3 regions of the Clostridium sp. Marseille-Q7071 genome follow, and region 2 is predicted to be linked to each of the others. Evidence: a T-box and tRNA genes for the amino acid it is inferred to sense, from the RefSeq annotation. Region 2 holds a T-box; the other regions hold tRNA genes.
What was found. A T-box is a leader RNA that pairs with one kind of tRNA and senses whether it is charged. The one in region 2 lies ahead of thrS (threonine--tRNA ligase), so its partner is inferred to be a tRNA-Thr.
Positions count from the first base shown of each region.

Region 1 (3,276 bases), 1.1 Mb from region 2:
TATTATCTGTAGCAATAGCATATTAAAATACTGTTAGTTTGAGAATTATGATTATTACAATCACCCCTATAGGAACAAGCTCACTATTAGATACAATCGGCCACGTGAGCACAATTTGGTTTTCTTTTGCCTATTTTTCTTTTTTTCAAAAGAAAAGCAAGTAGGATTAATGAACAAGAAAGATGTTGCATAATCCATGAGAGCAGCTCGAAAAATTTTTCACATGATACCATGAGCAAAGTGGTTTCTCTTTTGCTCTCTAAATATCACTTTTTTTCGGAATGAGCCGGATAATCTTATCATCATCTATATTAGGATTGCCCCTGCCATCCATATTACTAGTTGTCAGATAAATTGATCCATCTTTCGCCTGAATAACCTCACGCAAACGTCCATACTCACTTTTTAGCCATGATTCCACATTCTCCACTTCTGTTCCTTTTTCATTTAATGAAATTGCAAGTAGTTGTTCTCCACGCAAAGTAGCAACTAGTAATTTTCCTTGCCATGGTCCTTGATTTACGAAGGCAATACCAGAAGGTGCCCATGTATCTTCTCCGCTGTGTATCAAAGGTTTTTGTGTTACAACTTCTTTGGATTCTTCGTTTCCTTGAACGAGAGGCCATCCATAATTAGCTCCTGGTCGTATAATGTTTATTTCATCATGTCCTGTCTGTCCATGTTCTGATTCATACAAGATATCTTCTGAATTCCACGCTAAGCCTTGAGGGTTTCTATGCCCTAAGCTATAAACAGGTGAATTAATAATTGGATTATCTTCAGGAATACTGCCATCTAATTCTATTCGCAGTATCTTTCCCGCTGTGCTGGTTACCTCTTGTGCTAATGCAGAATTTCCTGCATCTCCTGTTGTTATATATAATTTCTGATCCGGTCCTATCTTTATCCTTCCTCCATTGTGAATTTGTCCACCAGGGATTTTATCTAGAAGAATCCGGTCAATGGTTGCCTTGTTATTCTGTTCAACTAATCTGACAACACGATTATAGATTTGATTACCCTCTACATATGAATGCATAACATACATATAACGGTTTTGTGAATAATTTGGATCTAGCACAATCCCCATTAATCCACCTTCCCCCTGACTTGTAAAGGGTGCACCAAATGTAATGAGCGGCTGAGTATTAAGTTTACCATCTTCAATTATTCTAATTGCTCCAGACCGCTCCGTAAAATACACTTTGCCTTCATCGCTTATCGCTATAGCCCACGGTACATATAGATTCTCAGCGATAATTTCAATCTCGTAAGGAAATTGCCTTGATGTGACTACATTAGCTTTGGCATTAGTTGCATTACGACTACGCAATATAATATTAGACAAAACATTGTAAATCGTTTCTCTCATACTATTATCCTCCAAATTTAAATAAATCCATATCTAAATGCATACTTTAATTATATTATAAGATATTTGTTTTAATGCATTATTGGCCATGCCTTAAAACTTTCACTAAAGCATCATTGAAAAATAGTAGAAATAAAGCAATATTTTCATATTAATAAGTTAATTTAAGGATTTCGTCTGAAAAACGAGGAATTTAATTCCAGTATACAAGCAATAAAAAACGTAGCAGACTTCTGACTGCTACGTATAAAAACATGATTATTTATAAAATAAAAGCTACATTTGAGCCCTCAAAATAAGGTAACAAATGTAGCTTTTTGCTTGGTGGAGGAGGACGGATTCGAACCATCGAAGCGAAACGCAACAGATTTACAGTCTGCCCCCTTTAGCCACTCGGGAACTCCTCCATATATTATGGAGCTGGCAATAGGAATCGAACCTACAACCTGCTGATTACAAGTCAGCTGCTCTACCGTTGAGCCATGCCAGCATATTATACAATTTTTAATGGTGGTCGCAACAGGGATCGAACCTGTGACCCTCTGCTTGTAAGGCAGATGCTCTCCCAGCTGAGCTATGCGACCATAATTTGGTGGAGGAGGACGGATTCGAACCATCGAAGCGAAACGCAACAGATTTACAGTCTGCCCCCTTTAGCCACTCGGGAACTCCTCCATGTATTATGGAGCTGGCAATAGGAATCGAACCTACAACCTGCTGATTACAAGTCAGCTGCTCTACCGTTGAGCCATGCCAGCATATTATACAATTTTTAATGGTGGTCGCAACAGGGATCGAACCTGTGACCCTCTGCTTGTAAGGCAGATGCTCTCCCAGCTGAGCTATGCGACCATAATTTGGTGGAGGAGGACGGATTCGAACCATCGAAACGAAACGTAACAGATTTACAGTCTGCCCCCTTTGGCCTCTCGGGAACTCCTCCACGTTATAAAACTGACTATTTAAAGTAGAACTTAAACTTATTCACTACAAATTAGCTACTCTACTATCAATGAATGCCAGTATTTTCACAAGTTCTTCAGAAAATTCCTGAGAACATTGACAAGGAATAGTATATAATTTTATAACTATTTTTTCAAGTTTTTTTTATACCGTTTTCAGTATTTATACTTTATTATCTCCATTTTTCTTATTTTTACTTCATATTTCGTATAGCTACAATTATTGTTTTAATTATATATGATTTATTTCAAAGCTAAAGATTCAATTAAATAATGTGCATCAAAATTCCTCAATACACGCTATTTGCTCATATTATGATTATTGTATATCTTATATATTAAATTAAAGTTTATTGCAACTCTTCTTTGTTTTTCATATTTAAAGCAACTGTTTTCATGTTTGTAAAGAATGAATCATCTTTAAAAAACTTTTCATATTTTTCACAAGCTTCTATACAATGGTCATATTGATCAGTGGATAAATAAACTGTTATTAAATCTTTAATATGATGTAATTGTGGAGTTACAAATAATAAATCATCTAAAAAATTATCTGTTTTATAGTTTAATACTTTATTTGTAAATATAGAAAATAAAAGTATTCCCGATATCCAAACATACTTTGCTCCCATAGCTCTAAATTCACTAATATCCCATCCACTTAGATGTTGTTCTGCATCATTACCATAGCATTCATCTTGTTTATAAAAAATATATGGTGTTGATATTATAACACTATCCGATGTCTTAAAGCATGCTTCTAATAGCTTTTTTCCATCTGATTTTTTCAAATGCTCTATAACATCTGCAAGTACTATTAAGTCATATTTAGGAAAATCCTTTTTATTTAAAATATTCATTGCATTACCAATATATATATTATCATAAATATAACCATGTATTGGTGTGATATATTTCTCATATATTTCTATTCCATCTATT
Region 1 is NZ_CBCOPR010000001.1:243,356-246,631, forward strand. Features, by position in the region: gene ACWPW7_RS01085 (PQQ-dependent sugar dehydrogenase) at 260-1,372, opposite strand; tRNA gene ACWPW7_RS01090 (tRNA-Tyr) at 1,695-1,779, opposite strand; tRNA gene ACWPW7_RS01095 (tRNA-Thr) at 1,788-1,862, opposite strand; tRNA gene ACWPW7_RS01100 (tRNA-Val) at 1,881-1,956, opposite strand; tRNA gene ACWPW7_RS01105 (tRNA-Tyr) at 1,963-2,047, opposite strand; tRNA gene ACWPW7_RS01110 (tRNA-Thr) at 2,056-2,130, opposite strand; tRNA gene ACWPW7_RS01115 (tRNA-Val) at 2,149-2,224, opposite strand; tRNA gene ACWPW7_RS01120 (tRNA-Tyr) at 2,231-2,315, opposite strand; gene ACWPW7_RS01125 (hypothetical protein) at 2,685-3,276, opposite strand, start outside.
Region 1: it has a tRNA-Thr gene. The T-box ahead of thrS (threonine--tRNA ligase) is inferred to sense a tRNA for this amino acid. The anticodon was not compared.

Region 2 (3,276 bases):
GCACCGGCATATTTTTCTATAAGTAACGCTAGAGTTCTCTCATAACATCCAATTGAAGTTCTATGAATTACGTATGGATATCTCTCTTTACTGTCCTTATCAATATAAGTCATTCCGAATCTTTCAGCAAGTGAGAAGTCAATTTGAACAGTGATTATTGTATCTTCTTTTCCATGAACATTCTTAATTTGTAGGTCTAATTTTGGACCATAGAAAGCAGCTTCACCAATAGCCTCTTTATAATCAAGTCCTAAGTTATCTAGAATTTGCTTCATTATAACTTGAGTTTCTTCCCAAGCTTCTGGTTTATCTATATATTTAGCTTTATTATCTGGATCCCATTTAGAGAATCTATAAGTTATATCTTCTCTTAATCCTAAAGTTTCTAACATATAGTTAATTAAATCAACTACTCCTCTAAATTCTTCTTCTAACTGCTCTGGAGTAACTATTAAGTGACCTTCAGAAATTGTAAACTGTCTTACACGAATTAATCCATGCATTTCTCCAGAAGATTCATTTCTAAATAGAGTTGAAGTTTCACCATATCTTAATGGCAAATCTCTATAGCTTCTTTTTTTAGAGTTATATATCATAAATTGGAAAGGGCAAGTCATTGGACGAAGTGCAAATACTTCCTCATCATTTTCTTCATCTCCAAGAACAAACATTCCATCTTTGTAATGATCCCAATGTCCTGAAATTTTATATAGATCACTTTTAGCCATAAATGGAGTTTTAGTTAATAGGTAGCCTCTTTTTTCTTCTTCATCTTCTACCCATCTTTGAAGAGTTTGAACAATTTTAGCTCCTTTTGGCATTAATAGTGGAAGTCCTTGACCTACTGGTTCAGCAGTCGTAAATAATTCAAGTTCTCTTCCTAATTTGTTATGATCACGTTTTTTAGCTTCCTCAACTCTTTCTAAATACTCGTCTAAATCAGATTTTTTAGTAAAAGCAGTTCCATATATACGAGAAAGCATTTTATTTTTCTCATTTCCTCTCCAATATGCACCAGCTATTTTAGTTAATTTTATAGCTTTAATATATTTTGTAGACATTAGGTGAGGACCTGCACATAGATCTACAAATTCACCTTGTCTGTAAAATGAAATTATAGAATCCTCAGGTAAGTCGTTGATTAATTCAACTTTATAAGGTTCATTCATTTCATTCATTAATTTAAGTGCTTCTTCTCTAGGAAGTTCAAATCTTTCAATTTTTAAATCTTGTTTAACAATTTTTTTCATCTCAGCTTCAATTTTTTCTATATCCTCAAAAGTAAAAGGTTTTTCTACATCAAAGTCATAGTAGAAACCTTCCTCGATTGAAGGACCTATAGCAAGTTTTGCGTTAGGATATAAGCTTTTAACAGCTTGTGCTAGTATGTGTGCTGTTGTGTGCCTAAAAGCATTTCTTCCTTCTTCATCATTAAAAGTAAGAATGTTTAATTCGCAATCTTTATCAACTATATAACGTAGATCTACAGTTTTATTGTCAACAAATCCAGCAGTTGCTACTCTTGCAAGACCTTCAGAAATATCCTTAGCAATATCTAAAACTGATAATGAGTTTTCATATTTTTTTATTGAGCCATCTTTTAATGTAACTTTAATCATTTTTATTTACCTCCTTAAAACTATTGATAATTAATTATGATAATTCACATCAAAGCATGAGAATTTTTAAATTATTTTTTAAAATAAAAACTCGCCTCTTTTCTATAATAATTAGAAAAGGGACGAGATAATATTCCCGTGGTTCCACCCAAATTGTATATCAAGATTATGATATACCACTTTAAAGATTTTAACGGATTTATCCGGACTTTATTAGAGTCACTCAGAGGTAGTTTTCAACTGATTCTATTTAAGAATACTTTCAGCTAATGTATTCTCTCTCTGTAAATGTAAGGCAGTTTACTCTTCTCTTCACAGCTTTATACTATTATTATCATATTTAAATAAATTTATTACTACTAAAATTATATAATAATAAAAATAAATTTAAAAGAAGTATTTTAAATTATTGTATAATTTTTAGGATAAATATATCTTTATTAAGTCTGTTTTAATATTATTAACTATTAATACTAAATTGAGAGTAATTTTGTATAGTAAATTTTTCTATAACTCTTTACTCTTTATTTCTTTAAGGATTTCCTCAATGAAATTGTCTATAGAAATATTGCCTTCTTCACCATTTTTACGACTTCTAACAGATACTTCCTTTTTAGAAGCTTCTTTTTCACCTACCACTAAAATATAAGGAATTCTTTCATTACGTGCTTCTCTAATTTTATACCCTATTTTTTCAGTGCGTTCGTCTATTTCCACCTTTATACCAAAACTTTTTAATTTATTTACTATCTCTTCACCATAATTATTGTATTTTTCAGAAATAGGAAGTACTTTTACTTGTATAGGTGAAAGCCAAGTAGGGAAAGCACCAGCAAAGTGTTCAGTTAAAATTCCTATAAAACGTTCTATACTTCCAAAGACTACACGATGTATCATAACTGGTCTGTGTTTTTCACCATCTGAGCCTATATAATGAAGACCAAATCTTTCTGGAAGCTGGAAATCTAGTTGTATTGTACCACATTGCCATGTACGTCCTAAACAATCTTCTAGGTGAAAATCTATCTTAGGACCATAAAATGCACCATCGCCTTCATTAACTTTATAGTCATATTCAAGTTCTACAAGAGCCTCTCTAAGCGCTTCAGTTGCTCTATTCCATTCTTCATCGCTGCCCATACTATTTTCTGGTCTTGTAGACAATTCAACATGATATTTGAAGCCAAATACGCTGTAAACTTCATCTATTAGTCTTATTACTCCTTTAATCTCATCTTTAATTTGCTCAGGAAGCATAAATATATGAGCATCATCTTGAGTAAAGTTACGAACACGCATTAATCCATGTAGTGCACCGGATAATTCATGACGATGTACAAGGCCTAATTCACCAATACGAAGAGGTAAATCCTTATAGGAATGGAGACTTGTTTTATATACTAACATTCCTCCAGGACAGTTCATTGGTTTTATTGCATAATCCATTTCATCTATTTCAGTTGTATACATGTTTTCTCTATAATGTTCCCAATGACCACTTCTAATCCATAAATTCTTATTTAATATAACTGGAGTAGAGATTTCTTTATAGTCAGCTTTTTTATGGACTTCTCTCCAAAAATCTATAAGAGTATTTTTAAGCTCCATTCCTTTAGGCAAAAAGAAAGGAAAGCCAGGACCTTCATCAAGCAATGTG
Region 2 is NZ_CBCOPR010000001.1:1,360,253-1,363,528, forward strand. Features, by position in the region: gene thrS (threonine--tRNA ligase) at 1-1,619, opposite strand, end outside; T-box leader at 1,735-1,944, opposite strand; gene thrS (threonine--tRNA ligase) at 2,127-3,276, opposite strand, start outside.

Region 3 (3,276 bases), 730 kb from region 2:
ATAATCTGTTTCTATACTCATGTATGGTATTTTCTTTTCTTCATTTACAAATTTCTTAATTCTATGGGTCTCAACATTATAAGTATGACAAGCTTGTAATGTTATATCTATAACGCCATCAACTGAGAACTCGTCAACTAATTGGCTAATTAAATCTAATCTACCATCATTTGGTGCCATAACTGAGCATGGAATACTTAAATATTTTTCTGCTAATGCATCAATTGGATCTTTTGTTTCATCAACTAATCTAATTTTTTCTTTAATTCCAGAACAGTTCTCAAAACAAACTGCTACTCCACCACTTTCTTCAATGGCAGTTAAAACTTTGTCTGCTACTCCACCTATAGGACAACCAGTAATTAATATTCTTGGTCCATTTTTATAAGTATCTTTTTTTGCATCATAATTAGCTTTTATATCTTCTACTGTTTCTTTTAACATTCTATTTTGTTCTTTTTTATCAAAAGTATAGTGAGTTGCATCTATTATTTTATGAAGTTGTAATCCACTTATTGGTGCTGGATTTAATTTTCCCAATGAATAAAGCTCTTTTAACACAGTTCTTTCTTCATTACGAGTTTTAATTGCTTCTTTAAGTGCTTCTTCTGTTACTTTAACATCAAATTGATTTTCAAGCTTTTCTATAAAATATTTGATTTCTTCTTTCCATACTTTAAGAGCATGTTCTCTATTAGTATTTTGAGGTAATTGCATAACATGTAGTGGTTTTATTTCTTCTAGATATTCATACATTTTCTTTTTTCCATCACAAGTAGTTTCTCCCACTATTAAATCTGAAAAATATGTATATGGACACTTGTCTGTTAATGCAAATCCATAGCTTGCTTTTATAAGTGGACATAAGTTTTTAGGTAAATGTTTTTCTGCATCTGGAATAGTTTCTTCACTAACAGCGCAAAGGCTTATTGGATATGCACCTGCCGCATATATAGCCTCTACTGGTGCAAAAGTACAAAATGTACCTACTACCTTTTGTCCTTTATCCTTTAACTCTTTAACTTTAATAAATCCGTTTCTTCTTGTTTCATTAAACTCTTCAAAATTTTTTGGTAAATTATTCATTACAAACCCTCCAAATATATAATATGTGAGTAAAATATTATATAGCCTTTATAAACACTTGAACTTTAATATCTTTTAGTTTTAATAATTCTATTCTTTAAAATACTCTAATTAAATCTTTCAAGCAGTCAATTCATTATCTTGTCCAATTTTATTGCTTTTTTATAAAATAAAATTATTAATATTAGATCTTCTACCAGTTGTTTTTGATTACAGTTTAAAAGCTCAACTATATGTAGTTGAGCTTTTAAATACAAAAGGAAAATTTTAATTAAAGGATAAACGACTATAACCAACTTCGTCTTGAGTTAATGTTAACATATATTTTGACAATTGTGAATTTTTGTTTTTCAATGATTATGTACCTATCTATAGATATATTAAATACTCTTAGGAATCATAAATAATTATTTTTATAGTATTTCTTCATAACGAAAAAACTTGAATGTTTCCATTCAAGTTTTTCATGGAGCTGGCAATAGGAATCGAACCTACAACCTGCTGATTACAAGTCAGCTGCTCTACCGTTGAGCCATGCCAGCAATTATGGCGACCCAGAAGGGACTCGAACCCTCGACCTCCGGCGTGACAGGCCGGCACTCTAACCAACTGAGCCACTGGGCCATATTATGGTGGTCGCAACAGGGATCGAACCTGTGACCCTCTGCTTGTAAGGCAGATGCTCTCCCAGCTGAGCTATGCGACCATAATGGTGACTCCTAGGGGAATCGAACCCCTGTTACCACCGTGAAAGGGTGGTGTCTTAACCGCTTGACCAAGGAGCCAATGACGACTTTTTTATTTTTTATAAAATGGAGCTGGCAATAGGAATCGAACCTACAACCTGCTGATTACAAGTCAGCTGCTCTACCGTTGAGCCATGCCAGCTTATGTGGCGACCCAGAAGGGACTCGAACCCTCGACCTCCGGCGTGACAGGCCGGCACTCTAACCAACTGAGCCACTGGGCCATATGTGGTGGTCGCAACAGGGATCGAACCTGTGACCCTCTGCTTGTAAGGCAGATGCTCTCCCAGCTGAGCTATGCGACCACTAATGGTGACTCCTAGGGGAATCGAACCCCTGTTACCACCGTGAAAGGGTGGTGTCTTAACCGCTTGACCAAGGAGCCATATGTCATTTTACTTTTGTTAGGTCGGCGCTTTACGCACACCCGACAAGTAATATAATACCTAAAATTCTTAACAATGTCAACAATTTTTCAAAAAAAATTTCACTTTTTATCATAAAAGCTCATTTCATATTATAAACCTAGATAAATCAACAACTTTACTGGCACTTTTCTATAAGAAAAAAGTCATAATTTGAAATTTATTATAGAATTTTAAAATAAACTTATATATTTCTTCACAATATATATTCTATTCTAGATTAAATAATTTATGACTAATATGCCATAAATTATTTATTAATGATTACTTGATGGTTTTATTAGTAATACTTATAATAAGTTTAACATTATTTTTTCTTTTTAGAAAGGAGATTTTATTTTGAAACATGACCTTATTATAGTTGGTGGCGGTGCTTCAGGAATTATGGCTGCTATTATGGCAAAAGACCTAGGCATAGATGTAGCTATACTAGAAAGTAATGATAGGATAGGTAAGAAAATTCTTACCACAGGAAATGGAAGGTGTAATATAACCAATAAAAATATAAATATTTTAAGGTACCATAGTGAAAATAAAACTTTTTTTAATAAGGTCTTTGAAAACTTTACATTAAAAAATACCGTAGAATTTTTTAATTCAATTGGTTTATATTTAGTTACCTTAGATAGTGACAAAATGTATCCTATGTCCTTACAATCTTCTTCTGTACTGGATGTCTTTAGATTTGCTCTAGAGGAAAGGGAAGTTCCTATTTATTTAAATCATAAAGTAAAAGAAATAAATTATAAGAACAAATTCATTATAGATTGTAATAATGAAAAAAACTTTATTTGCAACAAGCTTTTACTTTGTGCAGGAGGAAAAAGTGCACCTAAAACCGGTTCTGATGGTTCTGGTTTCACCTTGGCTAAAAAGCTAGGACATAATATAATAAATCCTATTCCAGCTCTTGTGCAGCTTAAATTAAATCATAATAAGTTAAAAGCACTATCTGGTGTTAAATTTGATGGAAATGCACATATATATGTAAATGATAAATTAAGAAGAAGTGAATTTGG
Region 3 is NZ_CBCOPR010000001.1:631,969-635,244, reverse strand. Features, by position in the region: gene ACWPW7_RS02970 (double-cubane-cluster-containing anaerobic reductase) at 1-1,086, opposite strand, end outside; tRNA gene ACWPW7_RS02965 (tRNA-Thr) at 1,554-1,628, opposite strand; tRNA gene ACWPW7_RS02960 (tRNA-Asp) at 1,634-1,710, opposite strand; tRNA gene ACWPW7_RS02955 (tRNA-Val) at 1,717-1,792, opposite strand; tRNA gene ACWPW7_RS02950 (tRNA-Glu) at 1,797-1,871, opposite strand; tRNA gene ACWPW7_RS02945 (tRNA-Thr) at 1,900-1,974, opposite strand; tRNA gene ACWPW7_RS02940 (tRNA-Asp) at 1,980-2,056, opposite strand; tRNA gene ACWPW7_RS02935 (tRNA-Val) at 2,062-2,137, opposite strand; tRNA gene ACWPW7_RS02930 (tRNA-Glu) at 2,143-2,217, opposite strand; gene ACWPW7_RS02925 (NAD(P)/FAD-dependent oxidoreductase) at 2,597-3,276, shown strand, end outside.
Region 3: it has a tRNA-Thr gene. The T-box ahead of thrS (threonine--tRNA ligase) is inferred to sense a tRNA for this amino acid. The anticodon was not compared.